DNA from 3 places in the Streptomyces sp. NPDC007896 genome. Region 2 is predicted to be linked to each of the others. Evidence: riboswitches for the same ligand, from Rfam matches in the RefSeq annotation. Region 2 holds a riboswitch; each other region holds the start of a gene.

Region 1 (7,039 bases), on a different contig from region 2:
AGTACGCCGAGATGTAGCCCTTGTCGAAGCGCATACCCTCGGTGAGCTCAAGCTCCAGACCGAAGGTCTGGGACTCCTCGACGGTGATGACGCCTTCCTTGCCGACCTTGTCCATCGCCTCGGCGATGAGCTCGCCGATCTGGGTGTCGGCGGCGGAGATGGAGGCCGTGGAAGCGATCTGCTCCTTGGTCTCGACATCCTTGGCCTGCTCAAGGAGGGCACCGGAGACGGCCTCGACGGCCTTCTCGATACCGCGCTTGAGAGCCATCGGGTTGGCGCCGGCCGCCACGTTGCGCAGGCCCTCGCGGACGAGCGCCTGGGCGAGAACGGTCGCGGTGGTCGTACCGTCACCGGCGACGTCGTCCGTCTTCTTGGCGACTTCCTTGACCAGCTCGGCGCCGATCTTCTCGTACGGGTCCTCGAGCTCGATCTCCTTGGCGATGGAAACACCATCGTTGGTGATCGTGGGGGCGCCCCACTTCTTCTCGAGGACGACGTTGCGGCCCTTGGGGCCAAGGGTGACCTTGACGGCGTCGGCGAGCTGGTTCATCCCGCGCTCGAGACCGCGCCGTGCCTCCTCGTCGAACGCGATGATCTTGGCCATGTGAAGTGGTCCTCCCGGACTGGGGTGGATTGCTCCGGACCGCGCTGGCGCCCGCGACGGACGGCCTGCCTGCCCCGTGGTTCCTTGCACCACCTGGCCTGCGGGCCTCGCCGACCCGGTCCTTCGTTATCACTCTCACCTTCAGAGTGCTAACGCCAATGATTAGCACTCGCCCCTGCCGAGTGCAAGCTCCTCCCCTTGATCCGCAGGTGAGAAGGGGCGCGCAACCCGCGCGTCGCGCCGGTGCGCGAGCGGGCCCGCACCGACGGAGCAGACAGCCACCCCGACGGTGCAGACGGCCACCCCGATGGACAGACAGCCACATCTGCGGACAGACAGACCGAAGGGCTCGCACCCCATGGGATACGAGCCCTTCGTCACGTCGAACAGTCAGTCGGCGCGTGCTTCAGCTGGTCGCGAGCCGGACCATGTCCGCCTGCGGCCCTTTCTGGCCCTGCGAGATCTCGAAATCGACCCGCTGACCCTCTTCCAGGGTGCGGTAGCCGTCCATCTGAATCGCGCTGTAGTGGACGAATACATCCGCACCACCGTCGACCGCGATGAAGCCGTACCCCTTCTCCGCGTTGAACCACTTGACGGTGCCCTGAGCCATGCCTAACTCCCCTATTACTGGCCCTTGCACAGGACCGCACTTCGCGGACCCGGGTCAGACCTCACCCCCCAACGGTTGGGGGTGTGCGCCGGAACGCGTCGACCGCGGCTGAATGTATCTGTCCAACTGCCGTCTGCAACAGGTCAATCGGACGAGAATTCCGGGCATGACCGATCGGGAATATACGGAGAATTTGCGAAGATTCAGGGCAAGTCGGGCCCCATAAATGCCATATAAGGCTCAAAAGTGCGGGACACTTTGGCTACTTCTTGCCGGACTTCGGGCGCGAACTCATATGCGCCCGGCATGCAAAGTGGAGCGGCTTCCCCAACTGTACCGCGCTCAACCATGCAGAATTGCCCCCTCCGCTTCTCTCGCGGAGGGGGCAATTCGATGAACTCTCGGTAATTGGCATTACCAAGGGTAACAATCTCACCCTGAGTAACGGCCCACGAGGTGGTCAGCCGCCGGCGACGGCGGGAATGATCGAGACGCCCGCGCCGTCCGGCGTCGCCGTCTCCAGGCCCTGCTCGAAGCGGACGTCGTCGTCGTTCACGTAGACGTTGACGAACCGGCGCAGCTTGCCCTGGTCGTCGAGAACGCGGGCGGAGATACCGGCGTGGTTCTTCTCCAGATCGGCGATGACCTCGCCGAGGGTCCCGCCCTCGGCCGTCACCTCGGCCTGACCACCGGTGTAGGTGCGCAGGATGGTGGGGATGCGGACGTTGACGCTCATTCCTTGTGACCTCCGGTCAGGTAGCGCCCCAAAGGGGCGCGGGGAACTGCGCGACCGGCCCCCACCGGCCCGCAGCGAACAAACAACCCTGCGAGCCAAGCCCTAAGCGAGCCCGGCCTCTCGGAAAGAGTCCAGGTTGGGACGAATGGTCGCCGTCAGCCCCGTACCGGCCACCGCATCCAGCGTCTTCAGACCATCACCGGTGTTCAGAACGACGGTGGTCAGCGTCGGGTCCAGCAGCCCGTTCTCGATCAGCTTCTTCGTCACGCCCACCGTCACACCACCGGCGGTCTCCGCGAAGATGCCCTCCGTGCGCGCGAGCAGCTTGATCGCGTCCACGATCTGCTCGTCGTTCACGTCCTCCACGGCCCCACCCGTGCGCCGCGCGATGTCCAGCACGTACGGCCCGTCCGCCGGGTTGCCGATCGCCAGCGACTTGGCGATGGTGTTCGGCTTCTGGGGCCGTACGACGTCGTGGCCGGCCTTGTAGGCGACGGACACCGGCGAGCAGCCCTCGGCCTGGGCGCCGAAGATCTTGTACGGCTTGTCCTCGACCAGTCCGAGCTTGATCAGCTCCTGAAGACCCTTGTCGATCTTCGTGAGCTGGGAGCCCGAGGCGATGGGCACCACGAGCTGGTCGGGGAGCTTCCACCCCAGCTGCTCGCAGATCTCGTACGCCAGGGTCTTGGAGCCCTCCGCGTAGTACGGCCGCAGGTTGACGTTGACGAAGCCCCAGCCCTCGCCGGCCGGGTCGCCGATCAGCTCGGAGCAGAAGCGGTTCACGTCGTCGTAGTTGCCCTCGATGCCGACGAGCTCGCCGCCGTAGATCGCGGCCATGACGACCTTGCCCTGCTCCAGGTCGTGCGGGATGAACACGCAGGAGCGGAAGCCGGCGCGGGCGGCGGCGGCACCCACGGCGCCGGCGAGGTTGCCGGTGGAGGAGCAGGAGAGGGTGGTGAAGCCGAACGCGCGGGCGGCCTCGATGGCCTGCGCCACGACGCGGTCCTTGAAGGAGTGCGTCGGGTTGCCGGAGTCGTCCTTGACGAAGAGCTTGCCGGCCTCGACACCCAGCTCGCGGGCGAGGTTGTCGGCCTTGACGAGCTTGGTCCAGCCGGGGTTGATGTTCGGCTTGTCGGCGACGTCGGCCGGGACGGGCAGCAGCGGCGCGTAGCGCCAGATGTTCGCGGGGCCCGCTTCGATGCGCGCCCGGAGCTCTTCGGTTTCGTAGGCCGAGAAGTCGTACGCGATCTCCAGCGGGCCGAAACACTCCTCGCAGGCGAAGACCGGGCCGAGCGGCACGCGGTGCCCGCACTCGCGGCAGGAAAGCGCGGCGGCGGGTCCGAGATCCACACCGACTACGGTGGTGGTGTCGCCCGCGACAGGGTTCGTGGTGCTTGCAACAGTCGAACGTGCAACAGTCTGCGCAGCCATGGAGGCGAGGCCCTTTCTCCTCATCTTCCTCACGACGCACTTCGCCGTGAGACGGATTTGGCACCTTCCCTAGCCGGGAGCCTCGCCACATCAATGTGACAGGAACCAGCTGGAGGGTTGCCGGGGCTTCATCGGGCCGTATCCCTCTGCCCCTCTGGATGAGCGGTATTCGGTTGTGTCGTGCGGGTGGTGCGGTGGTCCGCAAATGATCTACGACATGCGATGGTCATCCGCGTTGTTCAAGACTGTAACCGAAGGCCAGGACAGTTGAGATAGTCGTCCGAACCGCGAGATGGATCACACCGTGAGACACCGGGTGATCAGACAGTGAGGAGCCGCAGACTGTGCTGAAGGAAACTGAGCGCTGGCTGAGCAATCGCTCCTGGTCCGTGACCGATCGCCCGCTCCACAGACTCATGTCCGCCAAACGGGCCACGGGCTCCTCGGTGAGCGTCGTCCTGCCGGCGCTGAACGAGGAGGAGACGGTCGGCGAGATCGTCGCCATCATCCGCCACGACCTGATGCAGCAGGTGCCCCTCGTCGACGAGATCGTCGTCATCGACTCGGGCTCGACCGACCGCACCTCGGAGGTGGCCGCCGCGGCGGGCGCGCGCGTGGTGCACCGGGACGAGATCCTGCCGCGCATCCCGACCGTGCCCGGCAAGGGCGAGGTGCTGTGGCGTTCCCTCCTCGTGACGAGCGGGGACATCATCTGTTTCATCGACGCGGATCTGAAGGAGTTCTCCTCGGACTTCGTCTCCGGGATCGTGGGGCCGCTGCTCACCGAGCCCGGTGTGGACCTCGTCAAGGCGATGTACGACCGTCCGCTCGGCGGTGCGGCGGGGCAGGGCGGCCGGGTCACTGAACTCATGGCCCGCCCCCTCCTCAACATGCACTGGCCGCAGCTGGCCGGCTTCGTGCAGCCGCTCGGCGGGGAGTACGCGGCCCGCCGCTCGCTGCTCGAACAGCTCCCCTTCCCCGTCGGGTACGGGATCGAGCTGGGCATGCTGGTCGACGCCCTGCATCTGGTGGGCCTGGACGCGCTGGCCCAGGTCGACGTGGGCGTGCGCAAGCACCGCCACCAGGACGGGCAGGCGCTGGGGCGGATGTCCGCCGCGATCTACCGCACGGCCCAGCTCCGGCTGGCCCGCGGCCACCTGATCCGCCCGGCCCTCACCCAGTTCGAACGGAGCAGGGACGGTTTCGAGCCGCGGACGTACTCGGTGGACACGGAGGAACGTCCGCCGATGGTCGAAATCTCCGAATACCAGAAACGAAGGGCGGCGTAGCAGCGCCTCGTCAGGGGCACGGGGAACTGCGCGACGAGCCCCCACCGGCCCGCGGACGGCATACGGCTGAAGGGAACGTTTGAGCGTTTCGACGCCGGGCTAGGTTTCGATGCATGGCTTCCCCCGCTTCAACGCAAGGCGCCCACAACATCCTCGTCGCATCCAACCGCGGCCCGGTCACCTACGAGGTCCGGGAGGACGGCTCGCTGCGCGCCAGGCGCGGTGGCGGCGGGCTGGTCTCGGGCCTCTCCGCGATCGGGCCGGACGCGGGGGCCCTGTGGGTGTGTTCGGCGCTCGGCGACGGCGACCGCGAGGCGGTCCGGCGCGGGGTCGCCGAGGACGGCGTACGGATGCTGGACATCGCCGCCGACGTGCACGCGGACGCGTACAACGGCATCGCGAACTCCGTGCTGTGGTTCGTCCACCACATGCTGTACCAGACCCCGCTGGAGCCGGTCTTCGACGCGGAGTTCCGGCGCCAGTGGGCGTCGTACGAGGCGTACAACCGCGCGTTCGCCGAAGCTCTGGCCGCGGAGGCGGCGCAGGGTGCGGTGGTGATCGTCCAGGACTACCACCTGGCCCTCGTCCCCGGGATGCTGCGCGAGCTCCGCCCCGACCTGCGGATCGGCCACTTCTCGCACACCCCCTGGGCGCCGGTCGACTACTTCCGGATGCTGCCGGACGACATCGCCGAACAGGTGCTGCGCGGCATGCTCGGCGCGGACCGGCTCGGCTTCCTCACCCAGCGCTGGGCGGACGCGTTCACCGCCTGCTGCGACGCGCTCGTCGGCGGGCTCGGCGACACCCGGATCGGTGTGCACGGGCTCGGCGCGGACGCGGACTTCCTGCGCAGGCGCTCGCACGAGGCGGACGTCGCGGACCGCATGGCCGCGCTGCGCGAGCAGATCGGCGAGGGCCGCAGGACGATCGTGCGGGTCGACCGGACCGAGCTGTCGAAGAACATCGTGCGGGGCCTGCTGGCGTACCGGCAGCTGTTGGAGGACCACCCGGAGTGGCGCGAGCGCGTCGTCCACGTGGCCTTCGCCTACCCCTCCCGCCAGGACCTGGCCGTCTACCGCGACTACACGGCCGAGGTGCAGCGCGTGGCGACCGAGATCAACGCCCGCTACGGCACACCGGGATGGACCCCGGTCGTCCTCCACGTCAAGGACGACTTCGCCCGCTCCCTGGCCGCGTACCGGCTCGCCGACGTCGCCCTCGTCAACCCCATCCGCGACGGCATGAACCTCGTCGCCAAGGAGGTACCGGTCGTCTCCGACGAGGGATGCGTGCTGGTGCTCTCACGGGAGGCGGGGGCGTACGAGGAGCTGGGCGAGGACGCGGTGGTGGTGAACCCGTACGACGTGGTCGGCACCGCGCGGGCGCTGGACGCGGCGCTGACCATGCCGGTGGGGGAACGGGCGGAACGTACGAAGCGGTTGGCTGCCGCCGGGACGGCGTTGCCCCCGGCGCAGTGGTTTCTCGAGCAGTTGCGGGAGTTGGAGGGCTGAGTCGGGAGTCTGTCGGCTGCGGGTGCGTTGTGGCTGGTCGCACCCACGCGGCGGAGCCGCGTATGTCACAGCCTCGCGCCCCTGACGGGGCGCTGTAGTCGGCCGGGGATCAACGCTCCAGGCGAGTCGCCAATGCCTTGAGCAGGCCTACGACTCCCGCCGGGCCGTCGACCACAAGATCCGCCCGTTCGGCCAGTTCGGTGACTTCCGCGCTGCCGCTGCACACCAGCAGGCCCGGGACACCGTCCGAGCGGAGTTTGTCGACGGCGGCGAAGGCGGGGAGGTCGCCCAGGTCGTCGCCGGCGTACATGACGGCTTCGGCGCGGACCTCGCGGACGTACTCCAGGAGGGCGACGCCCTTGTCCATGCCCGGGGGACGGAGTTCGAGGACCATCCGACCGGGTTCGACGATCAGGCCGTGGCGGGTGGCGAGGTCGGTGAGGGGTTCGCGCAGTGCCTCGAACGCGGCCTGGGGGTCCTCGGCGCGGCGGGTGTGGACGGCGACCGCGCGGCCCTTCTCCTCGATCCAGGTGCCGTGCCAGGCGCCGATCCTGTCGAGGACCCCGGGCAGCTCGGCACGGACGGCGGCGACGCCGGGGTGCGGGGCGGGGGCGTTGACGGTTCCGGTGCGGGCGTCCCAGCGTTCGGCGCCGTAGTGGCCGAGGACGACGAGGTGGTCGAGGCCCGGGACGCCCGCGAAGCCGCCGTGGCGGACCGCTACGCCGGCCGGGCGGCCGGTGACCACGGCCACGGAGGCGACCTTCGGGGCGAGGGCCGCGAGGGCGGGGACCGCGTCGGGGTGAGCGCGGGCCTGCTCCGGGTCGGCGACGATGGGGGCGAGTGTTCCGTCGAAGT
Region 2 (7,039 bases):
GAGGCAACACCGCGGCGGGCCGTTCCTGGCCCGACGTACTGAGTGCACTGCTCGGCGGCCAAAACCTGAGCGCCGCTGATACGGCGTGGGCGATGGACCGCATCATGAGCGGTGAGGCCGCGGACGCCCAGATCGCGGGCTTCCTGGTGGCGCTGCGGGCCAAGGGAGAGACGGTCGAGGAGATCACCGGTCTCGTGGAGGCGATGTACGCGCACGCGCAGCCGCTGCACATCCCGGGGCCGGCCGTCGACATCGTCGGTACGGGGGGCGACCGGGCCAAGACGGTCAATATCTCGACGATGTCCGCCATCGTGATCGCGGGGACCGGGGCGAAGGTCGTCAAGCACGGCAACCGGGCGTCGTCCTCGGCGAGCGGGTCGTCCGATGTGCTCGAGAAGCTCGGCATCAACCTGGACCTGCCGCCCGAGCGGGTGGCGCGGGTGGTGGAGGAGGCCGGGATCACCTTCTGCTTCGCGGCCAAGTTCCATCCCTCGATGCGGTTCGTCGGCGCGGTCCGCCGGGACCTTGGGATTCCGACCTCGTTCAACCTCCTCGGCCCGCTGACCAACCCCGCCCGGGTCACCGCCTCCGCGGTTGGCTGCTTCGACACCCGGATGGCGGGGCTCATCGCCGGTGTACTGGCTGAGCGCGGCTCGTCCGCGCTGGTGTTCCGTGGCGACGACGGCCTCGACGAGCTGACGACCACGGCCACCTCCCGGGTGTGGATCGTCCGCGACGGCAAGGTCACCGAGGAGGCGTTCGACCCGCGGGACGTCGGCCTCGAGCTGGTGCCGGTGGAGGCGCTGCGGGGTGCCGACCCCTCGTACAACGCGGACGTCGCCCGTCACCTGCTGAACGGCGAGACGGGGCCGGTACGGGACGCCGTGCTCCTGAACTCCGCGGCGGCCCTCGTCGCCCTGTCCCCGACCGACGCGCCACTCGCGGACCAGCTCCGCGCCGCGATGGCGAAGGCGGCGGAGGCGATCGACTCGGGGGCGGCGAAGCGAACGCTGGAACGCTGGGTGGCGGCGAGCCAGTCGTAGTCCACTTCTCCCCCCGCGGGCGCGTGGGGGTTGCTCGCGCAGTTCCCCGCGCCCCTGGGGCGGGGCTGCGCCCCGATTCCCCGCCCGCCCCGGTTTTGTTCGTCCGCGCAGTTCCCCGCGCCCCTTTTTTAGGGGCGCGGGGAACTGCTTTTAGGGGCGCGGGGAACTGCGCGGGCTTTTGGGGGTCTGGGGGCGGAGCCCCCAGGTGGGGATGGGACGGGTAGGGGCGGCGGGGGCGAGGAACGTGGGGCCGCCCCCCACTCGGCGTCCCGGTATACGGACGCCGGGTTGCGGGCGGAAGATCTTGTGGCAGGATGCCGTATCAGGTCATGAGTGACAGCCATCAGGCCCCGGCCGGCTGTCCGGCAACCCTCCGTCCGTGGCGGGGTGCCCCGGGTGAAGACCAGGTCGTAGGCAGCGAGGTCTACGGCAAGCGCGGACCCCTCGAGAATCCCAGGGGTCCTGGTCGTTCGAGGGAGCCTTCTGTGAGCAAGCGAATGCGATAGGGCGTAGAGCCCCGCCTCCGCACACCCCTTTCGCCTTTCCTCCCTGCGCCGAGCCGTGCAGCCGCACACCCGTACCCCCGTGCACCCGGCCCGCGCAGCGATTCCGCCTGCCTCTCACAGGAGCTCGCCATGTCTGTCTCCACCGCTGCCGCCGACCAGACCGTTTGTGCCCCCCTGCCCGTTCTGGGCCGAGACGTCACCGTCCCGCTCGTGACCGGCGGCGAGGTCACCTACGCCGCGCTCGACTACGCCGCCAGCGCCCCCGCCCTCCAGCGGGTGTGGGACGACGTCGCCGCGTACGCCCCGTACTACGGCAGCGTGCACCGAGGCGCCGGGTACCTCTCCCAGCTGTCCACCGACCTCTTCGAGAACGCCCGCAGGACCGTCGCGGAGTTCCTCGACTGCCGGGGCGACGACCAGGTCGTCTTCACCCGCTCCACCACCGACTCCCTGAACCTGCTCGCCGCCACCCTGCCGGCCGACTGCCAGGTGTTCGTCTTCGAGACGGAACACCACGCCTCGCTGCTGCCGTGGAAGGACGCCCAGGTCACCTACCTCAACGCGCCCCGCACCCCGCAGGAGGCCGTCACGGCCCTGGAGCGGGCCCTCGCCGCCCGTGACCCCCACGGCCCGGCCCTCGTCTGCGTCACCGGCGCCTCGAACGTCACCGGCGAGCTGTGGCCGGTGCGCGAGCTGGCCGCCGCCGCGCACGCGCACGGTGCCCGGATCGTCCTGGACGCCGCCCAGCTCGCCCCGCACCACCCGGTGTCGGTGCGGGACCTCGACGTCGACTGGGTCGCCTTCTCCGGGCACAAGCTGTACGCGCCGTTCGGCTCGGGCGTGCTCGCCGGCCGCGCCGACTGGCTGCGCGAGGCCGAGCCGTACCTCGCGGGCGGCGGCGCCAGCCGCAAGGTCACGCGACGGGTGGACGGCGGCGTGGACGTGGAGTGGCACGAGAGCGCGGCCCGGCACGAGGCCGGTTCCCCGAACGTGATCGGCGCCTACTCCATCGCCGCCGCCTGCAAGGCGCTGACCGAGGCCGGTTTCGACACGCTCGTCGCCCGCGAGGAGCAGCTGATCGGGACCGTCCGGGCCGGTCTGGCCGAGGTGCCCGAGGTCCGCGTCCTGTCGCTCTTCGGCGACGACGCCCCGCGCGTCGGCGTCATCTCGTTCGTCGTCGAGGGCTGGAACAGCTCGCACTTCGCGGCCGCGCTGTCCGCCGAGTACGGGATCGGGGTGCGGGACGGTCTCTTCTGCGCCCACCCGCTGGTGCGCACGCTGCTCGGCAGCGATCCGCAGACGCAGGGGGAGTGCGGGGCGCCCGAGGCGGCGCCCGGGGAGAAGTCCCTCAACGCGATCCGTGTCAGCTTCGGGGCCGGTACGCCCGACGAGCATGTGGAGCGCTTCGTGCGTGCGGTGAAGGAACTGGTGCGGGACGGTGCCAAGTGGAACTACCGCACGGAGGACGGCCGCTGCGTCCCGGCGGTCTGAGGCCGTCGGCGGTAGGTGGGGGCTCCGCCCCCACACCCCCGAAGAGATTGCGCGGCTGTGCCTAGCTGTCCAGACCGATGGCGAACGCCGCCTCCAGGTCGTGCTGGGAGTACGTGCGGAACGCGACGTGGGTGTCCGTCGCCTCGACGCCGGGGATCTTGCTGATCTTGCCGGGGATGACGTCCGCCAGGTCGTCGTGGGCCTTCACCCGGACCATGGCGATCAGGTCGTACGTACCGGTGACGGAGAAGACCTCGCTGACACTGTCCAGCGCGGCGATCGACTCGGCGATCTCGGGGATCCGGTCCACGCTGGTCTTGATGAGCACGATCGCGGTGATCACGGCTGGTTTTCTCCCTCGGGGGCTGCTGCTGGGGATTTCACTCTAGTCGGCCGCCCGAACCGCACCCACGCGTAGACGAACCCCAGCGAGAAGCCCACCAGGTGGGCCAGATAAGCGACCCCGGGGCCCGAGGGGCTGCGGCCCGCCGCCAGCCATTGCAGGGTCACCCAGAAGGGCAGCACGACCCAGGCGGGGAAGCGCAGCGGCAGGAAGAAAAGGAACGGGAAGAGACTGGTCACCCGGGCCTTGGGGAACAGGTACAGGAACGCTCCCAGGACCGCGGAGATCGCCCCCGAGGCGCCGACCAAGGTCTGCTCGGAGCCGGAGTTGGCGATCGCGTAACCCAGTAGAGCGAGGTAGCCGCAGACCACGTAGAAGACGGCGAACTGGACGTGGCCCATGCGTTCCTCGGTCATCGCTCCGAAGACGTAGAAGAAGAGCATGTTGCCCAGGAGATGGAGCCAGCTGCCGTGGATGAACAGGGCCGTGGCCGGGGTGAGCCAGGCGCCCGGGATCCCGTGGAAGAGCTCGGCGGGGATCACACCCCAGCGCCGGAAGTAGGCCCGCTGGGCGACCACGAGCGCATCTCCGGTGCCGAACGACGGATTGAGTCCCGAGGCGGGACCGATCAGGAAGATCAGGCAGCACAGGAAGATCAGTCCGTACGTCACCGGCGCGGACTGACCGCGCATCGTCCTGCCGACCGCCGTGCCCCAGGTGCTGATCATGGGACAGAGCATGACGTAACCGGACCGACGTATGCAGAGTGCCTCGCCGCCGTGGACGGCCGAGCGTCGAGTACCCGCCAGGCCGTAGGGTAACGAGCCACACGCGCCGGAGACCGGCGCTGGACGGACACTAGAAGGAAAGCGACTGCCACATGACGGTTCCCCTCCCGACCGCCGAGACTCGCTGGCGCTGCACGCTCTGCGGCAACCTCACGCGATTCGACGTGACCCGCTCGTCCAAGGTCGTCGAGTATGTGCACCTCGACCTGGCCGGTGAGCCGAACGTCGAGGAGCGCAAGGTGGTCAGTGAGACCATCGAGTCGGTGCGCTGCCGGTGGTGCAATGCGGTGGACCAGGTGGAACTGGTGGACAGGCCGGGCGCCGGCTCCTGAGGGAGCGGGCCCCGCACAGACATTGGGGTGACGGATGGTGGAGACCACAGGCGGGGAGCCGGACGACGGCGCCGCTGAGGTGCTCGACCGTCCGCTGCCCGACGGTGTGCGCCGACGGGTCGTACAGATCGTGTCGGACGGGTTCGGCGGGTTGACTGTCACCGAATTGCCCGCCCAATTGCGGCAGTATGCGCGGTTCGCCCCCAATAGGCGGGCGAAGTTCGCCGGCAACGCCATGGCCGCCGCGCTGGAGACCGATCCGCTGTTCCGGCAGCGTATCGCCGAGAAGCTCAGAGAGGCGCAGCCGGAGCTCGCCGGTGCCCTCGACTCCGGCGCGCCGCCACCGGCCGCGGATCCGCTGGACGTGGCGGCCGCGGCCTATGTGCTGCGCCCCACGGGCTGGGTGAAACTGGTGACCGCCGCGGGCGAGGAGGCCCTGCGGGCGGACGCCGAGCGCGCGGACGAGGAGAGCCGGGCGGAGCTGGAGCGGCTGCGCGAGGAGCTTGCGCAGGCGCGTGGTCAGACCAAGGCCGAAACCGAGCGGTTGCGCATGGAGTTGGAGTCCGCGAAGAGGGAAGCCGAATCGCTTCACCGTAAGTTGCGCGGCGCCCTCAGCGACGTCAAGCGGGGCGAGGCCGCGCTGCGCAAGCTGCAGGGCGAGATGGACACCGCGAGGGCGGACGGGCAGGCCCAGGTGTCCGCCGCCGAGAGCGAGACCCGGCGGCTCAAGGCGCGGCTCTCGGAGGCCGAGGCGGCCCTGGAGGCCACCCGCAAGGCGGCACGCGAGGGTCGCAGCGTCGAGGACATGCGCGTACGGCTGTTGCTCGACACCGTGCTGGAGGCGGCGCAGGGGCTGCGCCGGGAGCTCGCGCTGCCGCCGGTGTCCGTACGGCCGGCGGAGACCGTGGACGCGGTCGAACCGGGGCGCATGACGCCCAAGGACATCGCGGCCCGCGCCCTGTCCGAAAATGATCCCGCGATCGTCGACCAGCTCCTCGCGCTGCCGCAGGCGCATCTGGTCGTCGACGGCTACAACGTCACCAAGACCGGCTATCCGCAGATGCCGCTGGAGAAGCAGCGGCTCAGGCTGCTGGGGCAGCTCTCGCAGCTCGCCGCGCAGACCGGGGCAGAGGTGACGTGTGTCTTCGACGGGGCCGAGCTGGCGGCGCCCGTGCTGCTCGCGCCGCCGCGCGGGGTGCGGGTGCTGTTCTCCAAAGCGGGTGTCACGGCGGACGAGTTGATCCGCCAGCTGGTGCGCGCCGAGCCGCCCGGGCGGCCCGTCATCGTCGTCTCCACCGACCGTGAGGTGGCCGACGGGATCGCCAAGGCGGGCGCCCGCCCGGTGGCCTCCGCGGTGCTTCTCAAGCGCTTTTCGCGCGGCTGAAAAGCGGCTGAAACAGCGACTGAAGAGCGGCTGAAACAGCGACTGATCCAGCGGTCGGAACGGCGACTGAACAGCGATCTGTGATCTGTGCTGTTCGCCCCAAAGGGCCCGTAAGTCCCATCCGTAACATCCACGCGTTGTGCCCGAATTGGCGAAACCTTCACGCAACGTAGCGTCAGGCTGGCATCACTGCATGTGAGTTGAGTGCAAAGAATGCGCTGGGTGACTAAGAATTTTCAGGTTTGGATTTGAACTGATCACAGGAAGGTCACTAGGGTCTGGGCTCGAACCTCCGCTCGGGTGATCGCTCATTGGGAGCGACGGCGGAGGGACACCGCCCGTCGGCGTCTCGGCAGGCGGCTGGAGGAAGAAGGAGCTCGCCTTCGTGGCGTCCCACCGTCGACCCAAGCAGCCGAGCCGCACCCGTGTGACCGTGCTCACCACCGCCGCCGCTGCAGCCGTGGCCCTCAGCGCCAACGCCGCCAACGCCGCGCCCAGCGAGAAGCCGAGCAAGGACGAGGTCAAGAGCAAGGTCGACCAGCTCTACCAGGAGACCGAGCAGGCCACCGAGAAGCTCGACGGGGCCAAGGAGAAGCAGGACAAGCTGGAGAAGGAAATCAGCACCCTGCAGGACAACGTGGCCCGCGGCCAGGACGAGCTCAACGCCCTGCGTGACGGGCTCGGAACGATGGCCAGCGCCCAGTACCGCACCGGCGGCATCGACCCCTCCGTGGCGCTGTTCCTCTCCTCGAACCCGGACGACTACCTGGACAAGGCGTCCGCGATGGACCAGCTGAGCAGTCAGCAGGTCGAGGCGCTGAAGAAGGTCCAGGAGAAGCAGCGTTCGCTCGCCCAGCAGCGGCAGGAAGCCTCCGCGAAGCTCAAGGACCTCGCCGACACCCGTACGGAACTGGCCAAGCAGAAGAAGACGGTCCAGACCAAGCTCGCCGCGGCGCAGAAGCTCCTCAACTCCCTGACGGCCAAGGAGAAGGCGGCTATCGACGCGGAGCAGTCCCGCGCCACCCGCGCCAGCGAGCGCACCGTTCTCGGTGACCCCGGTACACCCGCGTCCGGGCGCGCCGGTGCCGCCTTCTCCGCCGGACAGACCAAGATCGGCTCGCCGTACGTCTACGGCGCCTCCGGCCCCAGCTC
Region 3 (7,039 bases), on a different contig from region 2:
CGCGCCCACGGTGACGGTGCCGGACGCGGCGTTGTCGGAGGTGGTGGCCGCGTCGCTCTCGCCCCCGCACGCGGCCAGCCCGGCGGCGAGGGCGGCGACGGCGGTGGAGGCGGTGAGGCCACGGAGGAGTCTGCTGCGGAGGGTGAGGGTGCGCATGGCTGTCCTTGTCCGATGTTCGTGAGGGACGTGTGGTGAGGGAAGGCGTGGTGGATGAAGGTGAGGTGGGTGCAGAGGCGGGGGTGCAGAGGCGGTGGGTGCAGAGGCGGTGGGTGCAGAGGCGGTGAGGGAGGGGCGGTGAGGGAGGGAAGTTCAGAGGACCTTGCTCAGGAAGTCCCTGGTCCGCTCGTGTGCCGGGTGGTCCAACACCTCGGTGGGCGAGCCCTGTTCGACGACGCGGCCCTCGTCGAGGAAGACGATCCGGTCGGCCACCTCGCGGGCGAAGCCGATCTCGTGGGTCACGATGACGAGCGTGGTGCCGCTGGTGGCCAGGTCCTTGATGACGGCGAGCACCTCACCGACCAGCTCGGGGTCGAGGGCGGAGGTGGGTTCGTCGAAGAGGATGACTCCGGGCCGCAGCGCGAGGGCGCGGGCGATGGCGACTCGCTGCTGCTGGCCGCCCGACAACTGCCGTGGATAGGCGTCGGCCTTGTCGGCAAGACCCACGCGGTCGAGGAGGGTGCGCGCGAGTTCCCGGGCCTCGGGCCGCTTCAGCCGTCGGGTCGCCACCGGCGCGGCCGCCACGTTGTCCAGCACCGTCAGATGCGGGAACAGGTTGAAGTTCTGGAAGACGAACCCGATCCGGCCACGCTGGGCCAGGATCGCCCGCTCGGTCAGCTCCTTGAGCCTCCCCCAGCCTTCGGCCGGGGGGACCCCCATCTCGCTGCGCTTGCCGTGCCGCCGTACGCCGATCAGCTCGCCGTTCAGGCTGACATGGCCGATCTCGGGCTTCTCCAAGTGGTTGATCACCCTGAGGAGGGTGGACTTGCCGGAGCCGGACGGACCGAGGATCACGGTGACCTCTCCGGGGCGTACCGTCAGCTCCACTCCGTTCAGCACGCGCTGGGCGCCGTACCACTTGTGCACATCGCGCACCTCGACGGCGGCCGGTCGGATCGCGAGCGTCTCGCCGGTCATATCGCCGCCTCCTTGCGGACCCGGGCCCGCAGGTCACGCAGACCGGTGCGGACCTTCTGCAACGGGGTCGGCGGGAGGGAGCGCAGCGCGCCCCGCGAGTAGTACCGCTCGACGTAGAACTGGACGACGGACACGACGCTCGTGAGGATCAGGTACCAGGCGGTGGCGACCAGCAGCAGCGGCACGATGTCGCCGGGGTAGGTGGAGCCCATGCTCTGTACCGAGCCGAAGAGGTCGAGCAGCGAGACGTAGAAGACCAGCGAGGTGCCCTTGATCAGGCCGATCAGTTGGTTGACGTAGTTCGGGGTGATGGAGCGCAGCGCCTGCGGGAACACGATCTTCCTGAACTGGTAGCCCTTGGGCAGACCGAGTGCGGAGGCCGCCTCGTGCTGGCCCTGGTCGACGGAGAGGATGCCGCCGCGGACCACTTCCGCCGCGTACGCCGCCTCGTTGAGGCTCAGTCCGACGACCGCGACGACCATGTCGGTGGCGAGCCGGGACTCGTCGAAGGTGAGGAAGGCGGGGCCGAAGGGGACACCGAGGCTCAGCGTCTTGTAGAGCGCGCTGAAGTTGTAGAGGAAGAGCAGGACGACGATGAGCGGCACCGAGCGGAACAGCCAGATGTAGACCCAGCTCACCGCGCGCAGCACGGGGCTCCTGGAGAGCCGGGCCAGGGCGAGCAGGATGCCGCCGAGCAGGCCCAACACAGCGCTGTAGAGGGTCACTTCGAGGGTGATGAGCAGACCGTCGAGGATCGTGGGACGCAGGAACCAGTACTGGAACCTGTCCCACTGGAAGAAGGGGTTGGTCGCCAGCCCGTGGACGATCTGGGCGACCACGACGAGCACGATCGCCGAGGCGATCCAGCGGCCGGGGTGGCGCAGGGGCAGCACGCGCTGTGCCGCGGCCGGGCGGGGCTCCGTCGTGCTCAACGGCACGGCGGAGCCCAGGGATTCACTCATGGAGGGCTCCAACGAATGCGGACACACCGCCGCGGCCCGTACGACGGCGGTGCGCGCGGGGACAGACGGATGTCAGGGGGTACGGAGAGGAAGGCTCACCGGCAGCGCACCAACAGGGTGGCGGGCGAGGGATGTTGAGCCGTGCGGACGTTCAACGCCGCGGAAGGCGGAAGCGGTCAGCCCTGACAGAGACAGCGGGCGCCGCGGGACGTACAACACAGTGCGGTGGCGAGGCAGCCGTGGCGCCGCGAAGCGGTCGTCCCGTCAGCTGCGTACATCGCGTTCACCGTCACCATTCCGCCCCGCTGGGCCTCGAACGCACCGGAATCGATCCGGTCCGATGCGGCGTAAGTTAGGCATGGCCCCAAACGAATGTCAACGCGCACCGGCCAGAATGACCACGTGGTGAGACCGCGCATATGCCTCCTTGACGGCTCCGCGGACCGGACCGAGACTGACGGGGACGGTCACGATTGTCAGCGCCCGTCGTGCGGGTTTCTCCCGTTCGACGCGGTTATCGGCCCCGGCCCGCTGACAGGCAACCCTTCCACCGCGACGGGGTGCCCCGGGTGACGACCGGGTTCCGCCGGTGCGGCGGGGCAAGCGTGGTCTCGCCTCTCGCGAGCCCCGGACACGGGAGCGATGGGAATGGCCAGGAGGAGCACGAACGGTCTGACCAGGCGCCTGCACATCGATCTGCAGCGGGTCTCCAGCGCGTACTAGTCCAGGCGGTCCGTCCAGCGCGACTGGTCCCTGCGATCCGTCCAGCGCGTACTGGTCCCTGCGATCCGTCCAGCGCGTACTGGTCCCTGCGATCCGTCCGGTCGGGCACGTCCCACGATCCGGACCGGTCCGTACGTCAGCGCAGTCACTCCGTTCCGCCACCGCCGCCCAACGGGCCGCGGGGGCTTCGACGTTCCCTGGAGAGTCATGCCCAAGACAGTCTCGCTCGCCGCGCCTCGCCCCCACCGCATCCGCAGCCGCATCGGCGTCGGCCTGGCCGGCGGTTTCTACCCGGCGCCGCACCGCTATCAGCTGTACCTCACCGAGGGCTGTCCGCGTTCGCTGCGCATCTCGGTCACCCTGGAGCTGCTCGGTCTCCACGACTCGGTCGCCACCACGCTGCTGACGCTTCCCGCCGAGACACCCGACGCTTTCGCCGCACTGCGCGGCGCGTACGAGGCCACCTGGCACCACTACGACGGTCCGCTCACCGCGCCCGCGCTGTGCGACCGTTGGAGCGGACGGATCGTGAGCAACCACACGCCCGACATCCTGCGTGACCTCGCCGGGCTGCCGGGCTGCCAGAACGACGCCCGCCTCCCCCGGCTGAACCCACCGGCCCTCACCGCGGACATCGACGCCCTGCGCGAACTCCTCGACCGGGACGTCACCCCCACCTCGCCGCCGCTCGCGCGCACGACGGCACTCCAGTCACTGGACCGGCAACTCGCCCCGCAAGCCTACGTGTTGGGCGACGAGCTGACGGCCGCGGACGTCGACCTCTGGGTGGCCCTGACCCGACTCGACCCGACGGAATCCCTCGCCCCGTACGGGCAGCTCCGTGACTACGTACGTCGGCTCGACGCCCACCCGGCCTTCCACGACAAGGTGCGCTGAGCGCGTACGCCAAGGTCGCCGGGGCCGGGAGGGCCGCAGGGCCCGGGCCCCGGCGCCGCGTCGGCTCAGGCCTTGGCGCGGGCGAAGACGAGCGTGCCGGTGACGGTCGTCAGGCCGCGGATCATGCCCATCTGGTTCCAGCCCATGTCGAACTGGTCGCGGTCCACGGTGAACTCCGCGGTGAGCGTGACGCTGTCGGCGCTCGCCCCGGTCACGCGGCCGGTGACGGGCTGCGGCCGGCTGATGCCGCGCACGGTCAGCTGCCCGTTGATCTCCACGGTGTCGTCCTGGCCGAGGACGGCGTCACGGACGGCGAAGGTGATCGTGGGGTGGCGGTCGGCGTCGAAGAGGTCGGCGGAGCGGAGGTGCTTGTCCCGCTTGGCGTTCTTCGTGTCCAGGGACGCGACGTCCAGGGTGATGGTGCCGCGGGCGGTCCCGTCGGGCTGCACCTCGCCCTCTCCGGTGACTCCGGTGAAGGTGCCCTTCACGGTGACCATGCCCCACATCGTCTTGTGCTTGATGGCGACGACGGTACGGGCGGGGTCGAGCTGCCACAGGCCGGTTTCGACAGCGACGGTCATGAGAGTTCTCCAGACGGTTACGGACGGTGCACAGCGGTGCGCGACGCACGGGGGCGCGCGGCACACGGGGACTGTGGGGACAATGCGGTCATCCAAATTTGGATGACTCCACGCTAGCCGGTTCTTCAAAATTGGACAACCGGTAGACTGGGACACTATGGCCGACCCTTCCGCCCCCGCTGACCTGCCCGAACACGAGCCGTCGGGTGACGGTGAGCTGCTGCCCGCCCCGCTGCGGGCCTGGATGCGTCTCCTGGCGGCGGCCGGGGCGATCGAGCAGCAGTTGCGCGCCCGCGTCAAGGACACCCTCGACGTCTCGCACGACGAGTTCCTGATGCTGTGCCTGCTGGCCGACCAGCCCGGGTCCAGCCTGCGGATGACCCAGATCGCGGAACTACTGGGCCGCCCCAAGACGCGGCTGACCTATCAGGTGGCGTGTCTGCAGCATGCGGGACTGATCACACGGCGGTCGGCGTGCGGCGACCGGCGCGGTATCGAGGTGGTCCTCACGGACAAGGCGCGGCGGCTGCTGCGCGAGTCCACGGGCCCGCTGGCCGACGCCGTCTCGCAGGCCATCGCGCAGACGGCCTGCGCGCAGCGGTACGAGGCACTGCACGACTTGTTGCCACCCTCGCCGCGTCCCGGTGCGGACTCCGGGCAGGTCGAGGGTGGCGATGCGGCCCCCGAGGGGCCGGGGAAGTAGCGCCTTCAGGGCCGGACAGGCCTACGGGGGCGCGCAGTCGGACGCCGGGCGGCGCGGAATGCCGGGTGCCGGGGGACGAACCGGCGGATGCCGGGGGACGAACCGGCGGATCAGAACCCGGGGAAGACGCGTCGCAGGTCGTCGAGGGTGAGGGTGTCGCCCTTGAGGGTCACCTCGGCCGGGGTGTGGTCGGCGGCATGGCGGCCGGTGACGAGCCGCAGCCACCACTCGGCCGGTGCGCTCAGGACGGCGTCGGGCTCGCCAGGCTCGTCGGTGAGCACGACCGCGTCGACCAGGTCGAGCCCGAACGCGCGCCGCGGAGCGGTGGTGTGGACCGCGAGGCGAACCCGCCGTCCACCGAGGGCCTCGACCTTGCCGAGAAAGCCTATGAGCAGTCCGGCCTGGTCGAGGAGCGGCTCGACCGCGGCAGGCGCCAGGACCGCCGTACGGTCGAAGGCCACCTCCACGTCCCAGGTGTGGTGGGTGAACTCGCCGAGCCGCAGACCCGCCACCGTCGCGACGTCCACGGGCGCGGGCAGGAAGCCGAGGTCGACCCGGAGTTCGGCACGGGCCCGCGGGTCGAGAGCCTCGTACCCACGCACCAGCGCCTCGTTGGCGGTCACAAAGCTCTCGGCGCGCTCGACCGGGGACATCGCGTCCCAGCGCGCCCACACCGACTTGTTGAAGTCACCGCCCTGGGGCCCGGTGCCGTTCAGCGCGCCCTCCAGGGAGGCCAGGCCGATCTCCGCGCCGCTGCCGAGGTGGCTGAGGACCTGGGACACGTCCCACTCAGACGCGCCGGACGGCCGGGTGAGGTCGGCGGTGGCGAGCCCGTGCACCACGGCGGTCAGGTAGTCGTGTCCGCCGCGCAGGGCGTCGATGGTCTGGTCGGCACGGTCGTTCATGTCTCAACTCCGTTGAGGTGAAGGCAGTTTGTGTCGGTGCGGAGGGTTCAGGGGTTCACCCCGCGGTCTGGAAGGACCGCTTGGAGAAGCCCATCATGAAACCATCGACGGTGGTGCGCACCGCCCGGTCGGCGCTCGGGGCGGCGCCCAGCGTGACGAACAGCGGGATGTAGTGGTCGACCGTCGGATGGGCGTACGGCATACCGGGCGCCCTGGTCCGGAAGGCCGCGAGTTCGTCGACGTCCCCGCGGGCGAGCGCGTCGGCGACCCAGGCGTCGAAGTCCGAGGACCAGCCCGGCACTTCGCCCCGTGTCAGCATCTCGCGGGTGATGAAGGGCAGTCCGTGCGTCATGAACCCCGAGCCGATCACGAGGACGCCCTCCTCCCGCAACGGGCCGAGCCGGGCGCCGAGTTCGAGGAGCCGGCCGGGGTCGTGAGTGGGCATGCTGAGCTGGAGCACCGGGATGTCACCCAAGGGGTACATGGCCATCAGCGGCACCCAGGCGCCGTGGTCGAGGCCGCGGGAGGGGTGCTGGTACAGCGACTCGCCGTCCGGCATGGTCCCGGCCACGCGGTGCGCGAGGGCGGTCGCGTCGGGAGTGTCGTACGTCATCGTGTAGTAGCGCGGGTGGAAGCCGCCGAAGTCGTAGACGAGCGGGGTGTGCGCCGCCGGGGCCGACAGACACAGCGGCGCCGCCTCCCAGTGCGCGGAGACGATCAGGACGCTCTTCGGCTTCGGCAGGGACTGGGCCCACTCGAACAGTTCCCGCAGCCACGGCCCGTCGTCGAACAGCGGGGGCGCGCCGTGGCTCAGGTACAGCGCGGGAAGGGGTCCGTCCGCGGGCGTCCACACGCGCTGGGACCGGGCTCGCGCCAGCGCGTCGACCAGGAACCGGTCGTACGCTCCGGCGGGCACCTCGGGATCGAGGAGGGAGTTCATGCCGGTCCTTACGTGGGTGAGGGTGCTCCGGCTCGCGGGCTCAGGTTTTTAAGTTGAACCTTCAAGTTTGACTGTAGGTCGTCCCACTTGAGACGTCAACCAAACGGCCGCGGGTGGTGGCGCTGGAGGCCCGAAGAAGGGCGGCGTACGCGATCGGAAGTAGTCCGATCTTCGTATGCGTGATCGGACGCTGG

Evidence for each region. A riboswitch is a leader RNA that binds a small molecule or an ion and turns the genes downstream of it on or off. The one in region 2 is predicted to bind S-adenosylmethionine.
Region 1: it holds a riboswitch for S-adenosylmethionine, as region 2 does, so the genes downstream of both, thrC (threonine synthase) here and ACFZDJ_RS02265 (aminotransferase class V-fold PLP-dependent enzyme) in region 2, are expected to answer to the same signal.
Region 3: it holds a riboswitch for S-adenosylmethionine, as region 2 does, so the genes downstream of both, ACFZDJ_RS24410 (putative leader peptide) here and ACFZDJ_RS02265 (aminotransferase class V-fold PLP-dependent enzyme) in region 2, are expected to answer to the same signal.

Annotation. Positions count from the first base shown of each region.
Region 1 covers NZ_JBIBKX010000013.1:193,610-200,648, forward strand. Annotated here, with positions in the region: gene groL (chaperonin GroEL) at 1-604, opposite strand, end outside; gene ACFZDJ_RS35780 (cold-shock protein) at 1,011-1,217, opposite strand; gene ACFZDJ_RS35785 (MoaD/ThiS family protein) at 1,678-1,953, opposite strand; gene thrC (threonine synthase) at 2,056-3,384, opposite strand; SAM riboswitch class I at 3,402-3,549, opposite strand; gene ACFZDJ_RS35795 (glucosyl-3-phosphoglycerate synthase) at 3,729-4,673, shown strand; gene ACFZDJ_RS35800 (trehalose-6-phosphate synthase) at 4,787-6,184, shown strand; gene otsB (trehalose-phosphatase) at 6,294-7,039, opposite strand, start outside.
Region 2 covers NZ_JBIBKX010000001.1:493,002-500,040, reverse strand. Annotated here, with positions in the region: gene trpD (anthranilate phosphoribosyltransferase) at 1-1,043, shown strand, start outside; SAM riboswitch class IV at 1,369-1,485, shown strand; gene ACFZDJ_RS02265 (aminotransferase class V-fold PLP-dependent enzyme) at 1,679-3,040, shown strand; gene ACFZDJ_RS02260 (Lrp/AsnC family transcriptional regulator) at 3,102-3,383, opposite strand; gene ACFZDJ_RS02255 (rhomboid family intramembrane serine protease) at 3,380-4,111, opposite strand; gene ACFZDJ_RS02250 (hypothetical protein) at 4,264-4,503, shown strand; gene ACFZDJ_RS02245 (NYN domain-containing protein) at 4,538-5,887, shown strand; gene ACFZDJ_RS02240 (NlpC/P60 family protein) at 6,273-7,039, shown strand, end outside.
Region 3 covers NZ_JBIBKX010000007.1:358,361-365,399, reverse strand. Annotated here, with positions in the region: gene ACFZDJ_RS24425 (transporter substrate-binding domain-containing protein) at 1-156, opposite strand, end outside; gene ACFZDJ_RS24420 (ATP-binding cassette domain-containing protein) at 310-1,134, opposite strand; gene ACFZDJ_RS24415 (amino acid ABC transporter permease) at 1,131-2,096, opposite strand; SAM riboswitch class IV at 2,562-2,708, shown strand; gene ACFZDJ_RS24410 (putative leader peptide) at 2,739-2,819, shown strand; gene ACFZDJ_RS24405 (glutathione S-transferase C-terminal domain-containing protein) at 3,027-3,716, shown strand; gene ACFZDJ_RS24400 (YceI family protein) at 3,782-4,297, opposite strand; gene ACFZDJ_RS24395 (MarR family transcriptional regulator) at 4,455-5,000, shown strand; gene ACFZDJ_RS24390 (maleylpyruvate isomerase family mycothiol-dependent enzyme) at 5,111-5,905, opposite strand; gene ACFZDJ_RS24385 (dioxygenase) at 5,961-6,845, opposite strand.